Regions from separate parts of the Paraburkholderia kururiensis genome, predicted to be linked through region 2. Evidence: riboswitches for the same ligand, from Rfam matches in the RefSeq annotation. Region 2 holds a riboswitch; the other holds the start of a gene.
The links. A riboswitch is a leader RNA that binds a small molecule or an ion and turns the genes downstream of it on or off. The one in region 2 is predicted to bind thiamine pyrophosphate.

Region 1 (7,231 bases), 1.8 Mb from region 2:
CGTCGTGCTGGCTGGCGGTTCGGAAACGCCGCGTGATCTGCCGGTGCCGGGCCGCGAGCTTGCGGGCATTCATTTCGCGATGGAGTTCTTGCCGCAGCAGAACAAGGTCAATGCCGGCGACAAGGTGGCCGACCAGCTGCTCGCGAAGGGCAAGCACGTCGTGGTGATTGGTGGTGGCGATACGGGCTCGGACTGTGTGGGCACGTCGAACCGTCACGGCGCGAAGAGCGTGACGCAGTTCGAACTGTTGCCGCAACCGCCGGAAGAAGAAAACAAGCCGCTCGTGTGGCCGTACTGGCCGGTCAAGCTGCGCACGTCGTCGTCGCACGAGGAGGGCTGCGAGCGCGACTGGTCGGTGGCGACCAAGCGCTTCGAAGGCAAGAACGGCAAGGTCGAAAAGCTGATTGCCGCGCGCGTGGAATGGAAGGACGGCAAGATGCAGGAAGTGCCGGGCTCCGAGTTCGAGATGAAGGCCGACCTCGTGCTGCTCGCGATGGGCTTCACGCAGCCGGTGTCGCCCGTGCTCGAAGCGTTCGGCGTGGACAAGGACCCGCGCGGCAACGTGCGTGCAACGACCGAGGGCGACAAGTCGTACTACACGTCGGTGGACAAGGTGTTCACCGCAGGCGACATGCGGCGCGGGCAGTCGCTCGTCGTGTGGGCCATTCGCGAAGGCCGGCAGTGCGCGCGCTCGGTAGACGCCTACCTGATGGGCAGCTCCAGCCTGCCGCGATAAGCCTCTGCACCCACGGGCGCCGGCCTCGTGCGGGCGCCTCGCGAACAGACTGCGAGAGGAGATTCGCAGGACCAGGTGGAGACGACAGTGCCGTAACGAAAGAGCCGGGCGCCCGAAAGGGCGGCCCGGTTTTTTTGTTTGTCGTCTTCCGCTGATGGCCGTCTTTCGGCGCAAGGCTCGTACACGACGTTACGGCTAAGATCACGCTGTGTACGGACAGCCGGTCACCGACAATGCTCGATCACGACACCCGCGCCACCGAAGGATGGCAACGCTGCTTCATCGCGCTCGCGCCGGATGCGGCCACGCGGGATGCGCTGGCCGCTGTGCCCGTGCCGTCGGACGCGCGCCGCGTGCCCCATGAGCAACTGCATCTCACGGTGACGTTCATCGGCGCACTTCAGGCCGACGTGGCCGAGGCGCTCGCTGCCGCGCTGCACGCGCGCGCCGTGCCGCTCGGGCTGGCCGCGTTCGAGCGCATCGAGTGCTGGCCGGGCGTGGCGCATCCGCGATTGCTGGTGGCCACGCTGGCAATGTCCGACGACTTCGTGGCGCTCGACTGGCGCGTGCGTTCGCTGATGATCGAACTGGGCTTGCCTGTCGACACCCGAGCCTTCCGGCCGCACATCACGCTCGCGCGCTTCGCCCGCGGCACGCGAGCCGCGACGATTCCCGCCGACACCCGCCTGCCGCCGTTCGCGCGCTTCGAATCGCTGGTGCTGTATTCGAGCACGCTCGCGCGGCAAGGGGCGAGGTATCAGGCGCTGGCGAGCGTGGCGGTGGGGTGAGCGGCAGGGCCGCGCTTACGCGGCCGCCTGCTCCAGCGCACGTTCGATGATGAGCGTCTCGTCGTGGAATTGCGCCAGCGATTCGCGGTGTGCCACGCTCACGATCGCTGCATTCGGCAGCCGCTCGTTCATCACCCGATACACGTGTGCTTCGTTTTCGGTGTCGAGCGCGCTCGTCGCTTCGTCGAGGAACACGTAATCGGGCTTGTGCAGCAGCACGCGCGCCGCCGCAAGCCGCTGTTGTTCGCCGGGCGAGAGCACGCGTGTCCAGTGCGCCGATTCGTGCAGCCGGTCCACATAGTCTTCCAGCCGGCACAGGCGCAGTGCTTCGCGGCAGTCGTCGTCGCTGAAAGTGTCGCTCGTGGCGGGATAGGCGAGCGCCGCCTTCAGCGTGCCGATGGGCAGATAGCTCTGCTGCGGAATGAACATCATGCGTGCGCCCACGGGCGCGTCGATCGAGCCGCTGCCGAACGGCCAGAGGCCCGCCAGCGCGCGCAGCAGCGTGCTCTTGCCGGAGCCGGACGGACCGCGCACGAGCCAGCGCGAAGCGGGTTTGATGGCGACGTCGCGCACGTGCGCGAGTGTTTCGCCGTTGGGCAGCGCGAGCGTGAGGCCGCGTGTGACGAGCTGACTTTCGTCGACGTAATGGAGATTGATGCCGCCATGCTCGGTGGCAGGCGATACGGATTCCTTGAGATGCGGCTGGTGCATCACGCGCTTGAATTCGCGAAGACGGTTGACGGTGGCGCGCCACTCGACCAGGGTGCCGTAACTGTTGACGAACCACGACAGCGAGTCGCTCACGGAGCCGAAGGCGCCGGCAATCTGCATCAATGTGCCGAAGCTGATTGCGCCCGCGAAGTAGCGCGGTGACGCCACGACAATCGGGAAGATGTTTGCGATCTGCCCATAGAAGTTGACGACGAAGTAATACCGCTTCGTGTACTTCATCACGCGCCACCAGTTGTCGCGAATGCGGCTGAAGAGGTCCTTCGCACCGGCTTCTTCGGTGCGCATGCCGTCGTAGAAGGCGATCTGCTCCGCGTTCTCGCGCAGGCGGATCAGGCCGAAACGGAAGTCGGCTTCAACGCGCTGTTGCTGGTAGTTGATCGACACCAGCGGATGCCCGACCTTGTGCGTGAGGATCGAGCCCACGACGGCGTACCCGATCGCGGCCCACAGCATGTAACCGGGAATCTGCACCGGTGTGCCGCCCAGCATCACGGTCAGTGCGCCCGCGGTGCTCCAGAGCACGATCGAGAACCACACGAGGGTGGCGATGGTGGAGATCAGATCGAGGGTGAGCGCAAGCGTCGTGGTCGCGAACGAATCGAGGTCGACGGCGATCCGCTGGTCGGGGTTGTCGGTGAGGCGATCACGCTCGATGCGGTAGAACGTGCCTTCGCCCAGCCACTCTTGCAGATACTTCGTGGTGAGCCATTGGCGCCAGCGAAAGCCGAGCATCTGGCGCAGATAACGCGTGTACACCGCGATGATGATGAACGCGAACGCAAGGCCGGTGAAGATCAGCATCAGGTGCGGGAATTCATGCACGTTCTTGCTTTGCAGCGCGTTATAGAAGTCGCGGTTCCAGTTGTTCAGCCATGCGTTGATGCCCACGAGCATCAGGTTCATCATGATGATCGCGATCAGCAGACCCCAGGCGATCTTGCGTTCCTCGGACACCCAGTAGGGCTTGATGAGGCTCCACGCCGAGACGCGGTCGGTCTGGCTGGACGTAGGGCTGGAGGTGGGATTGGTCATGAGCTTCCTGATATCGGATTGAGATGCCGGCCCAACGGCGGGTTTGCAGATCCTGACGGGCGCGGGCGGTGAGGGCATTTCCCGCCGCGGCGACTGGGCGGATTTTGGCCGGCACCGCTTAAACACGCCTTAATCGGGTCCACGGCATTGTGCCAGAGCCCGCCCCCAGCTCCATATTCGGCGGCCCTGCCGCGCGTCCTGCGGCGCCCTGCCTCGTTTGCGGCGGCTCTGGCTTTTATGGTCTAATGGCCGCTGACGAAACAGGGGTGCTTCGCGCCGGCCGGCAGCACGCGGCGGCGAGGCTGAGAGAGACCCTTCGCACCCGATCCGGGTAATACCGGCGCGGGAAGTTTCGGGAAAGTCCCGCTGGATGCCCATGCGTCCAGTCTCCCGCCGGGCGGCGCTCCTTCATTGCATCGGAGCGTGTCCGGCCGGCCTCGCCAGCCGGTTTCGTCCTTGTGTACGTGTGCAGCCTGCCGTACGGAAAGGATACGATGACCGCTCATTCTCCAGTTCTTTGCTTTCACCGGCGCGTTCGTCGCGCTGCCGCGCGTATGGTCACGCAACGCGGGTCGTTTGGAGCGCGCTCATGAGCGCCGCTGTCCGACCGGATTTCGCCGTGGTCGGCGGCGGGCTCTGTGGCCGCCTCGTCGCGTGGCAGCTTGCCGGCGCGGGACATCGCGTGGCGCTTTACGATCGCGGCGACGCCGACGGCAGCAGCTCGGCCGCGTGGGTGGCCGCGGCCATGCTCGCGCCGCTTGCCGAGGCCGCCGTGGCTGAACTGCTCATCACCGAACTCGGCGTGGCGTCGCTGGAAAGCTGGCCGCGCATCCTGGCTCAACTGCCCGAACCCGTCTTCTTTCAGCGCAACGGCACGCTCGTCGTCTGGCATCACGCCGACCGCGCCGAAGCGCCGCTGTTCGAACGGCGCGTGCGCGCCAATGCGCCGGCGGGCCTGGTCGACGGTGGGTTCGTGTCGCTCGCGGGCACCGAGGTAGGCGACGCCGAGCCAGCGCTGGCTGGCCGGTTCGCCAAAGGATGGCTGCTGCCCAACGAAGGTCAGCTCGACAACCGCCAGGCCTTGCGTGCACTCGCGGCCGGGCTCGCCCAGCGTAAGGTCGATACGCATTGGAACAGTGCGGTCGAGGGCACGGCGTATCCCGACGCACGTGTCGTGATCGACTGCCGCGGGTTGGGCGGCAAGCCGGTCTGGCCCACGCTGCGCGGCATTCGCGGCGAGGTGGCGCGCGTGCACGCGCCGGGCATTGCGCTGACGCGCCCTGTGCGGTTGCTGCATCCGCGCTATCCGCTCTATGTCGCGCCCAAGCAGGACGACGTCTATGTGATCGGCGCAACGGAGATCGAAGGCGAAGACATGTCGCCCGTCAGCGTGCGCTCCGCGCTGGAGCTGCTGAGCGCGGCGTTTTCGGTGCATCCCGCCTTTGGGGAGGCGCGCATTCTCGAACTGAACTCGCAATGCCGGCCGACCTTGCCCGACCACCGGCCCGCGCTCGTCTGGGACGGCGCACGCACCTTGCGCGTCAACGGCCTGTATCGGCACGGCTACATGATCGCGCCGGAAGTGGCCGACTCCGCGGCACGCTTCGCGCAGACGCTGTTGACCGGCCGCATCGCAAATGCCGACGCATTTGCGCAGTGGCGCAGCGAGGCGCGCTGGTCCAGTCTTTTTCATCTCGAGCACGCCGAGGTATCGGTCTGAACGCGATCGAGTCCTCGTGAGCGAACCGACAGAACGCGAACCATGGAAATACACGTAAACCAGAAGCCGTTTTCGTTGCCCGACGGCGCAACCGTTGCCGATGCGCTGGCCGCATTCGGCGCGCGTCCGCCGTTCGCGGTCGCGTTGAACGGCGATTTCGTCGCGCGCGGCCAGCATGCGGCGCGCGCGCTCCAGCCGGGCGACCGGCTGGATGTCGTCACCCCTGTCGCGGGCGGCTGAGCGGCGCCGCACGCTCGCCGTCACCTGCAAAGGATCGTCCCATGACCCTCTCCCCATCCGCCGACGCGCTCACGCTCTACGGCGAAACCTTCGCGAGCCGGGTGCTGCTCGGCACGTCGCGTTATCCGTCGCTGCAGTCGCTGTCGCGTTCCATCGAGGCGGCGCGCCCCGGCATGGTCACCGTCGCGCTGCGCCGGCAAATGACCGAAGGCGGCGCCGAAGCCGGCTTCTTCGATCTGCTCAAACGCCATGCCGTGCCGCTTCTGCCGAACACGGCAGGCTGCCAGACCGTGGCCGAGGCCGTGACGACCGCGCACATGGCGCGCGAAGTATTCGAAACCGACTGGATCAAGCTCGAACTGATCGGCGACGACTACACGCTGCAACCGGACCCGGTCGGGTTGATCAAAGCGGCTGAGCGCCTCGTCAAGGACGGCTTCAAGGTGCTGCCGTACTGCACCGAAGATCTCGTGATCGGCCGGCGCCTGCTCGACGCGGGCTGCGAGGCGCTGATGCCGTGGGGCGCGCCCATCGGCACGGGCAAGGGCGTGATGAATCCGTACGCGATGCGCGTGCTGCGCGAACGGCTGCCCGATGTGCCGCTCATCGTCGATGCGGGGCTCGGCGTACCGTCGCACGCGTGCCAGGTGATGGAGTGGGGCTTCGACGGCGTGCTGTTGAACACGGCCGTGTCGCAGGCGACGCACCCGGAAGCGATGGCGCGCGCCTTCGCGCTCGGCGTGGACGCCGGACGCGAGGCATACCTTGCCGGGCCGATGGCCGAACGGCAGACGGCGCAGGCGAGCACGCCCGTGGTGGGCATGCCGTTCTGGCATCAGGATGGGAGTGCAGCATGACCGAAAGATTGCCCTTGCCGGCGCGCGAGCTGTTCTGGCCGCCCGCCGATGAACTGACCGAGGCCGTGGAGCGCATCCGCGCGCGTCTTGGCGACTGGCCGCCCACGCACGCGCCTTGGCGCGTCTGCCTGACCGCGCCGGACGAGCCGAACGGCGGCGACCTGATCGTCGTGTCGAATGTGTCCCACGCGGGCGAACACCTCGCGAGCTGGCTCGTGCGCGGCGCGGGCGTGATCGAAGCCGCCGAAGCGCGCGTCACGTTGCATCTGGGCGGCGAACGCTATGCGCTCGAAGGCCACCTCGCCGAAGACTGGATTCCCGCGCTGGCAGCGTTTCTCGACTGCGGCTTTGATCCCCACGATGCGCTGACGCTCGCGATGGCCTGGCGCGACGGCGACGAACGGACCGCCGCCGACGCATGGCCCACGGACCTCGCGCGCTTCCCAAGCGTGGCTGGACTGCCGGCCGCGCCGGCACAATCGTTCCCGGCCTGCCCCTCGCGCCTGGGGCTCTATCCCGTGCTGCCCACAGCCGATTGGGTGGAGCGCGTGCTGGACTACGGCGTGAAGACGGTGCAATTGAGGCTCAAGCACGCTGAGCCGGACGTGCTGAAGGCGGAAATCGCGCGTTGTGTGGCGGCCGGTCGCCGGCACGATGCGCAGGTATTCATCAACGATCACTGGCGCGAAGCGATCGAGGCGGGCGCGTACGGCGTGCATCTCGGTCAGGAAGATCTGCGGGTGGCCGACTTCGCCGCGATTGCGGCGGCAGGCCTGCGGCTCGGCCTCTCGACGCACAGCTACTACGAAATGCTCACGGCACTGCACTTCCGGCCCAGCTACATTGCGCTGGGCGCGGTGTTTCCCACCACGACAAAGGTGATGCCGACCGCGCCGCAAGGACTCGTGCGGCTTGGCCGCTATGTCCAACTGCTGGGCGGCGTTGTGCCGCTCGTGGCGATCGGCGGCATCAGCGCAGACGTGCTGCCTCGGGTGCTGGCCACGGGCGTGGGGTCGGCGGCGCTCGTGCGGGCCGTGACGGAAGCGGCCGACCCCGCGGCCGCGGTTGCTGCGTTGCAGCGGGAGTTTACGCAATAATCGTCCGACCAGACATCTGGCCTTAACCT
Region 2 (7,231 bases):
TGTTGCCGCTCCGTGAAGCCGTGCTGCGAAAAACGATCGGTCCAGCCGAGACTGTTCCAGTAATCGACGTGTAAAGCGAGCGGTACGATCCCGCTCGCCGCGCCGCCGTCTTTCCACTGGCTCAGCCAGCGGTCCGCGGGTGGGCAGCTGCTGCAACCCTCGCTGCTATAGAGCTCGACCAGTGCAACGCGATGCGCCGGGCTGCGCGCCGAGCAGAGCGATGCCGCCTGCGCCACGCCGCTCACCGCCCACGCGAGCACGAACGCCCCTACGCGCCTCGTGCTCATCCATCCGTCTCTACTCTGCATGGCCCGCTCCAATTGAGGAAACTGCACGTTGGTCGGCGGTGCGGGCCACTTATGACAGCGTCCGCAAAAAAAATTTGCCCCGATGCAAAGACGACCGCCGACGCGCTCACCAGCCGGCATACGGGCGCGGTGCTATGATGAATTCGTTCCGTCTGCTCAATGCCTCGCGCGATACGCGCCTGCGCTAACGTCCGCTCCTCCCATGCCCGCGCCCCGTACCCGAACATCGCGCCTCATGCATCGCCATTACCGAACGGGTATGGCGGGCACGCGTGTTCGCCGTACGTTCGCGCGAGCGCGCCTTGCCGGTCTTGCCGCCGCGCCGCTCTCCCCCGCCCGGCGCCCGATCTGAACCAGCCCTCCCTCAAGCTTATGGAGCCGGCCGATCGGGCTCCGGGCCACTCGCATCCGCAAGCTTTCTTTTCTGGATCGAACAGGAGAACCGCTGTGAAGAAGAAAAAGATCTGCTATCTGACTGAGCTCGAAGTGGCCCGCCTCACGAAATTCGCGGCCGAGCCCGCGCTCGCACATCAACGGCAACCGCTCCTCGACGAACTGCTCGAGCATGCGGCCATCGTGGATGCGCATGAGATTGCGCGCAATGTGGTGACGATCGGATCGCAGGTCGTGCTGCTCGACGAACAGACGGGCGAATCCATGACGTGGACGGTCGTGTACCCGCCGCAGGCCGACGTGGCGCACGGCCGGCTCAACGTGTTTTCGCCGGCGGGCCACGCGCTGCTCGGTGCAAAGCGCGGCGAACACATTCATTTCACCACGCCGGGCGGCGTGCAAAAAGCGATGAAGGTGGACAAGATCCTGTATCAGCCCGAAGCGGCTAACGACACGTCATCATGAAATTGCCGCGGCGCAGCGCAGTTTTTCGCGCGCCGCGAAGGCCGGGCGACGCATGCCCACGCCATTGCAGGAGCGGTGGAAGACGGGTTGCCAACGGGCAACCGCCCGGTGTATCTTGACGGCTGCTTGCGCGGGGGTCCTGCGTCGGGCATCGCTTCGGCGATGCCTGCTGCGGGTGAGAAATACCCTTTGAACCTGATCTGGATAATGCCAGCGCAGGGAAGCGTCCGGGTTTCGCCTCGGTTTCATCGGCTTTCGGGCCACCTCTTCTCGCGAAATCCGTCCACGTTCATTTCGTCTCCTGCGTAGCGAACCCACATCAGGAGAGATGCATGAACGCCAATCCAAAATTCCTTTCCGCTGACGCGCGTGTGGACGCCGCCGCCGTCGAACCGCTGCCGAACTCGCGCAAGGTCTACGTGACCGGCTCGCAACCCGACATCCGCGTGCCGATGCGCGAAATCACCCAGGCCGATACGCCGACCGCGTTCGGCGGCGAGAAGAATCCGCCCGTCTACGTCTACGACACCTCCGGTCCCTACACCGACCCCGAAGCGCGCATCGACATTCGCGCCGGTCTGCCTGCGCTGCGCCAGCGCTGGATCGAGGCACGCGGCGACACCGAAGCGCTGCCGGGCCTCTCGAGCGCCTACGGTCGCGAGCGCGCCGCCGACGCCGCCACGGCCGAATTGCGCTTTCCCGGCCTGCATCGCACGCCGCGCCGCGCGAAAGCGGGCCGCAACGTCACGCAGATGCACTACGCGCGCCAGGGCATCGTCACGCCGGAAATGGAATACATCGCGATCCGCGAGAACCAGCGCCGCGCCGAATATCTGGAGAGCCTGCGCGCGAGCGGCCCGAACGGCGAGAAGCTGGCCGCGATGATGGGCCGCCAGCATCCGGGCCAAGCGTTCGGCGCCACGGCGTTCGGCGCCACGGCGTTCGGCGCCACGGCGTTCGGCGCCAACGCGCCGAAGGAGATCACGCCCGACTTCGTGCGCGAAGAAGTGGCGCGCGGCCGCGCCATCATTCCGGCGAACATCAATCACCCGGAAACGGAGCCGATGATCATCGGCCGCAACTTTCTCGTGAAGATCAACGCGAACATCGGCAACTCGGCGGTGACGTCGTCGATCGGCGAGGAAGTGGACAAGATGACGTGGGCCATCCGCTGGGGCGGCGACACGGTCATGGATCTCTCGACCGGCAAGCACATTCATGAAACGCGCGAATGGATCATTCGCAACAGCCCGGTGCCCATCGGCACGGTGCCCATCTATCAGGCACTCGAAAAGGTGCACGGCAAAGCTGAAGAGCTGACGTGGGAAATTTTCCGCGACACGCTGATCGAGCAGGCCGAGCAAGGCGTGGACTACTTCACGATCCACGCCGGCGTGCGCCTGCCTTACGTGCCGATGACAGCCAAGCGCATGACCGGCATCGTGTCGCGCGGCGGCTCGATCATGGCCAAGTGGTGTCTCGCGCATCATCGCGAAAGCTTCCTGTACGAGCACTTCGAAGAGATCTGCGAAATCATGAAGGCGTACGACGTGAGCTTCTCGCTGGGCGACGGGCTGCGTCCCGGCTCCATCTACGACGCCAACGACGAAGCACAGCTGGCCGAACTCAAGACGCTCGGCGAACTCACGCAGATCGCGTGGAAGCATGACGTGCAGACCATGATCGAGGGCCCGGGCCACGTGCCCATGCAGCTCATCAAGGAGAACATGGACCTGCAGCTCGACTGGTGCGACGAGGCGCCGTTCTACACGCTCGGACCGCTCACCACCGACATCGCGCCGGGTTACGACCACATCACGTCGGGCATTGGCGCAGCGATGATCGGCTGGTTCGGCACGGCGATGCTCTGCTACGTGACGCCGAAGGAACACCTCGGCCTGCCCGACAAGAACGACGTCAAGGAAGGCATCATCACGTACAAGCTCGCGGCGCACGCGGCGGATCTCGCGAAGGGGCACCCCGGCGCGCAGGTGCGAGACAACGCGCTGTCGAAGGCGCGCTTCGAGTTTCGCTGGGAAGACCAGTTCAACCTGGGCCTCGACCCGGACAAGGCACGCCAGTTCCACGACGAGACGCTGCCGAAGGACTCGGCGAAGGTCGCGCACTTCTGCTCCATGTGCGGCCCGCACTTCTGCTCGATGAAGATCACGCAGGACGTACGCGAATACGCCGCAAAAGAAGGGCTGAGCGACGACGAAGCGCTGAAGAAAGGCATGGAAGTGAAGGCTGTGGAGTTCGTCAAGCAAGGCGCGGAAATCTACCAGCGGCAATGACGTAAGCGTCGGCAAGGCTGCGCAGCGGGTACGTTCGCGCTGAGCTTGCGCTTCGCAGCGCGGCGCGAAGCGAGGGCGGCGCCCATCTCACGTGCAGCTCGATTCGGGCGGTGTGCGATGCAGCGAAACAACGCTGTATCGCCACCGCCCGAAACATTTATTTACCGATCCGACAATCTGCTGACAAGCGTACACACCCTGATACGGCCCTCGTCGATAAGATCGTTTCATCAAGTGCCGGGGCGGCCCTGCCGCCGGCACCGAATCTTCTACAAGAAGGAGTAGCGATCATGAAAGCGGCTCGGCATCCGGGTGCACGGCTGGGTGTGCTGGCAGCAGTGGTAGCGCTCGCCGCGACCCTCTCGGCTTGCGACAACATGACGACACGACAGCGCGATACGGCCATCGGCGCAGGTGTAGGCGGCGTGGCGGGCGCAGCGATCGGCGGCAATGCGCTTTCGACGCTGGGCGGCGCGGCGGTGGGCGGCATCATCGGCAATCAGGTAGGCAAGTAACGCAAGACGCGGAAGCGCCCGGCAGGATTAGAGGCGAATAGCACAACGATCGTCGGCGGCAGCACCCATCAGGGAGATTCGCGCGGCGCACACCCGAACACGGGGTGCGCCGCGTTTTTATTGGGGACGGCGCAGCTGAAATGATGTGAAACAGGGCGCCAAGGCGTTGCGATAGGCGACGCGTGCACGGCGGCGTATGCTCGATCTGTTCGACACACGGCACGACACACGTTCACCTATGCGCCGCGCGTAGCAGGCCCGGCCTCGCAGACCGCGTCGACCAGCGGCAGCGCCATCGTCCTGACATCAAGCGGCGAGAAGCATCGAGAAGGAGCGCCTCAACATGAAGCTGTTCCCCGCTACGGCCCGCCTTGCCAGCGCCGGCGCACTGCTCGCGCTGTCCGGGTGCTACTACTATTACCCGTACTACCCCGCGTACTACTACGCGCCGCCGGTGCCGACCGTAGCCACGCAACGCGAGGTGCCGCTCGCACCGTCTGCGGCCTCGTCCGCCTCTTCCTCCCGCGCACCCTCTTCTGCGGCGCCGGCAGCGTCGGCGCAGAGTGCTCCACCGCCCGACACGGAATATCCCGCTCCGCTTTACGCGCCGCCACCTGTCGTGGTCGCGCCCGTGCCGGTTTATCCGGCGTGGCCTGCTTATCCGGCTTACTACCCTTACCCGTGGGGCTGGTACGGATGGGGGCCGTCGGTATCGTTCAGCTTCGGTTACTGGCATGGCGGCGGCTGGCACGGCGGCCACGGTGGTCGTCATCATTGACGCGGCCTCGCGCGAAGCCTCCCGTAGTTTCCCTGCTTGACGCAGCACGTCCGTCTCCTATGCTGCGTATGGCTATTGAAACACCGCCTTAAAAGACGTCTGCACACGCTGCACGGGGCGCAAGTGGCGGCCTGCCACCCGTCCTGCTTCAGTTCCATCGCACACGGTCCCCCGTGCTCGCGACGATTCGAACAACAACGAAGGAGACGTGGATGTTTCATCAACTGCTCACCCCTATCGGCAACGCGCTGTTGCCGTCGTTCATCGTCGCCGCGCTTCCCATCGTCGTCGTGCTCGTGCTGCTCGGCTGGGCGCGGCGGCCCGCGTGGCAGGCGTCGCTCGCCGGGCTCGTCGTGGGGCTTGTCGTCGCCATCTTCGGCTGGCGGTTTCCCGTCGGCCTCGCGTTCAATGCCGTCGCAGCCGGCGCCGTGTTCGCGATCTGGCCGGTCATGTGGATCGTCTTCGCCGCGATCCTGCTCTACAACATCGCGCAGCGCTCGGGACGTTTCGCGGCGTTCCGCATGTGGCTGCTCGACAACATGCCGAACGACCGGCGCGTCGTACTCGTCGTGGTGGGCTTCTCGTTCGGCGCGCTGTTCGAAGGCATTTCGGGCTTCGGCACGCCGGTCGCGATCACGAGTTCGCTGCTGATCCTGCTCGGCTTCCCGACGCTCGAAGCGCTTACGTTCACGCTCATCTTCAACACCGCGCCCGTCGCGTTCGGCGCACTCGGTGTGCCGATCACGGTGCTGGGTGCGGTCACCCACCTGCCCGCCGACACGCTCGGCAAGATGGTCGGCCGCCAGTTGCCGTTTTTTGCGCTGCTGCTGCCGTTCTACGTGATCGCGGTCTATGCGGGCTTTCGCAACATGCTGCGCGTGTGGCCCGTGCTGCTGGTTTCGGGTTTTTCGTTCGCGCTCACGCAGTTCGTCACGTCGAACTACATCAGCTATAGCTTGACCGACGTGCTCTCCTCGCTCGTTTCGCTGATCCTCACGATCGCGTTCGTGCGCGTGTGGAAGCCGTTGCCGGATCCGCAGTTCGCCATCAACGTCGACCGCGAGAAAGAAGTGCGCGGCGACATCAGCGGCATGGCGGGCTGGTACCCGTGGCTCATCGTGTCGGCTGTGGTGATCGTGTGGACCGTTGCGAAGATCTTCGCGATCGGCGACGTCAAGATTCCGTGGCCCGGCCTCGACAAGGCGGTCTACATCACGCTCTACAACGCACCGTATGGCGCGGTGTGGGACTTCCAGCCGCTCGCCACGGGCACGGCCATTCTGGTGGCCGCGATCATCACGGCATTCGTCGTGGGACTGAAGCCGCGCGAGTTCGGCTGCGCCATCGTCGATACCTGGGTCCAGACGCGCATCGCCATCTTGACGGTGGCCACGATCGTGGGGCTCGCGTATCTCATGAACTACTCGGGACTCAACTACACGCTCGGTCTCGGCGTGGCGTCGGTGGGGGCGTTCTTTCCGCTCGTCTCCGCGTTCCTCGGCTGGGTGGCGGTGTTCCTCTCGGGCAGCGATACCTCGGGCAACGCGCTCTTCGGCAATCTGCAGGTGGTGGCCGCGCGCCAGCTCGACCTGCATCCCGTGCTGATGGCGGCGACCAATTCGTCGGGCGGCGTGATGGGCAAGATGATCTCGCCGCAAAACATCTCGACGGGCGTGGCCACCACCCATCTCAAGGGCCAGGAAGGCCACGTCTTCGCGAAGACGTTCAAGCATTCGATCCTGCTCACCATCCTGCTCGGCATTCTCGTGTGGATTCAGCAGTACGTTCTGCCAGGGATGATTCCGCACTGATCCGATCACGATATCGGGCTGCGCCGCGACGAGCAGTGAAGGACGTTCGCGCTAAAGCGCCGCCCGCAATCTTGCTGTTTCATCGCGGGCTGAAACGTCGGCCGCATGCCCGGTGATACCATGCGTCGCACGTCGTGACTCAACCGTGCGCGGCGCACCCCTCATGAATATCAAGAACGTCTTCCAGCTCGTCATTCTCGCCGCATTGTGGGGCGCCTCCTTCCTGTTCATTCGCGTCGGCGTGACCGGCTTCGGCGTGGCGCCGCTCGTTGCCGTGCGCGTGGGGATCGGCGCGCTGTTCCTTCTCGTTGTGCTGTTCGCGCGACGTCCCGCGCGCGACGCCGTCGCCACGCTGCGCGAGCGCGCCCTGCCGCTCGTCGTGGTCGGCGTGCTCAATTCGGCGGCGCCGTTCTGCCTCCTCTCGTATGCGGAGTTCACGCTGTCGGCCGGAGTGACGTCCGTCATCAACGCAACCACGCCGCTGTGGGGAGCGCTCGTCGCGTTTGTGTGGCTCAAGGACCGGCTCGGCGCGCTGCGCAGCGTCGGCATGGCGCTGGGTTTCGTGGGCGTGCTCATGCTTGTCTGGGATCAGATCGCGACGCCGCATGCAGGCGCGGCGGCATCGGCCGCTTCGCCGTTCGCCACGACGCTTGCCGCAGCAGCGGCG

Region 1: it holds a riboswitch for thiamine pyrophosphate, as region 2 does, so the genes downstream of both, U0042_RS17565 (FAD-dependent oxidoreductase) here and thiC (phosphomethylpyrimidine synthase ThiC) in region 2, are expected to answer to the same signal.

Annotation. Positions count from the first base shown of each region.
Region 1 is NZ_CP139965.1:3,921,055-3,928,285, reverse strand. Features, by position in the region: gene U0042_RS17580 (glutamate synthase subunit beta) at 1-736, shown strand, start outside; gene thpR (RNA 2',3'-cyclic phosphodiesterase) at 970-1,524, shown strand; gene U0042_RS17570 (ABC transporter ATP-binding protein/permease) at 1,540-3,288, opposite strand; TPP riboswitch at 3,541-3,654, shown strand; gene U0042_RS17565 (FAD-dependent oxidoreductase) at 3,878-5,008, shown strand; gene thiS (sulfur carrier protein ThiS) at 5,051-5,248, shown strand; gene U0042_RS17555 (thiazole synthase) at 5,290-6,105, shown strand; gene thiE (thiamine phosphate synthase) at 6,102-7,202, shown strand.
Region 2 is NZ_CP139965.1:5,686,781-5,694,011, reverse strand. Features, by position in the region: gene U0042_RS25575 (DUF1223 domain-containing protein) at 1-308, opposite strand, end outside; gene U0042_RS25570 (GreA/GreB family elongation factor) at 756-1,166, shown strand; TPP riboswitch at 1,289-1,406, shown strand; gene thiC (phosphomethylpyrimidine synthase ThiC) at 1,499-3,460, shown strand; gene U0042_RS25560 (glycine zipper 2TM domain-containing protein) at 3,751-3,975, shown strand; gene U0042_RS25555 (hypothetical protein) at 4,319-4,753, shown strand; gene U0042_RS25550 (L-lactate permease) at 4,966-6,564, shown strand; gene U0042_RS25545 (DMT family transporter) at 6,728-7,231, shown strand, end outside.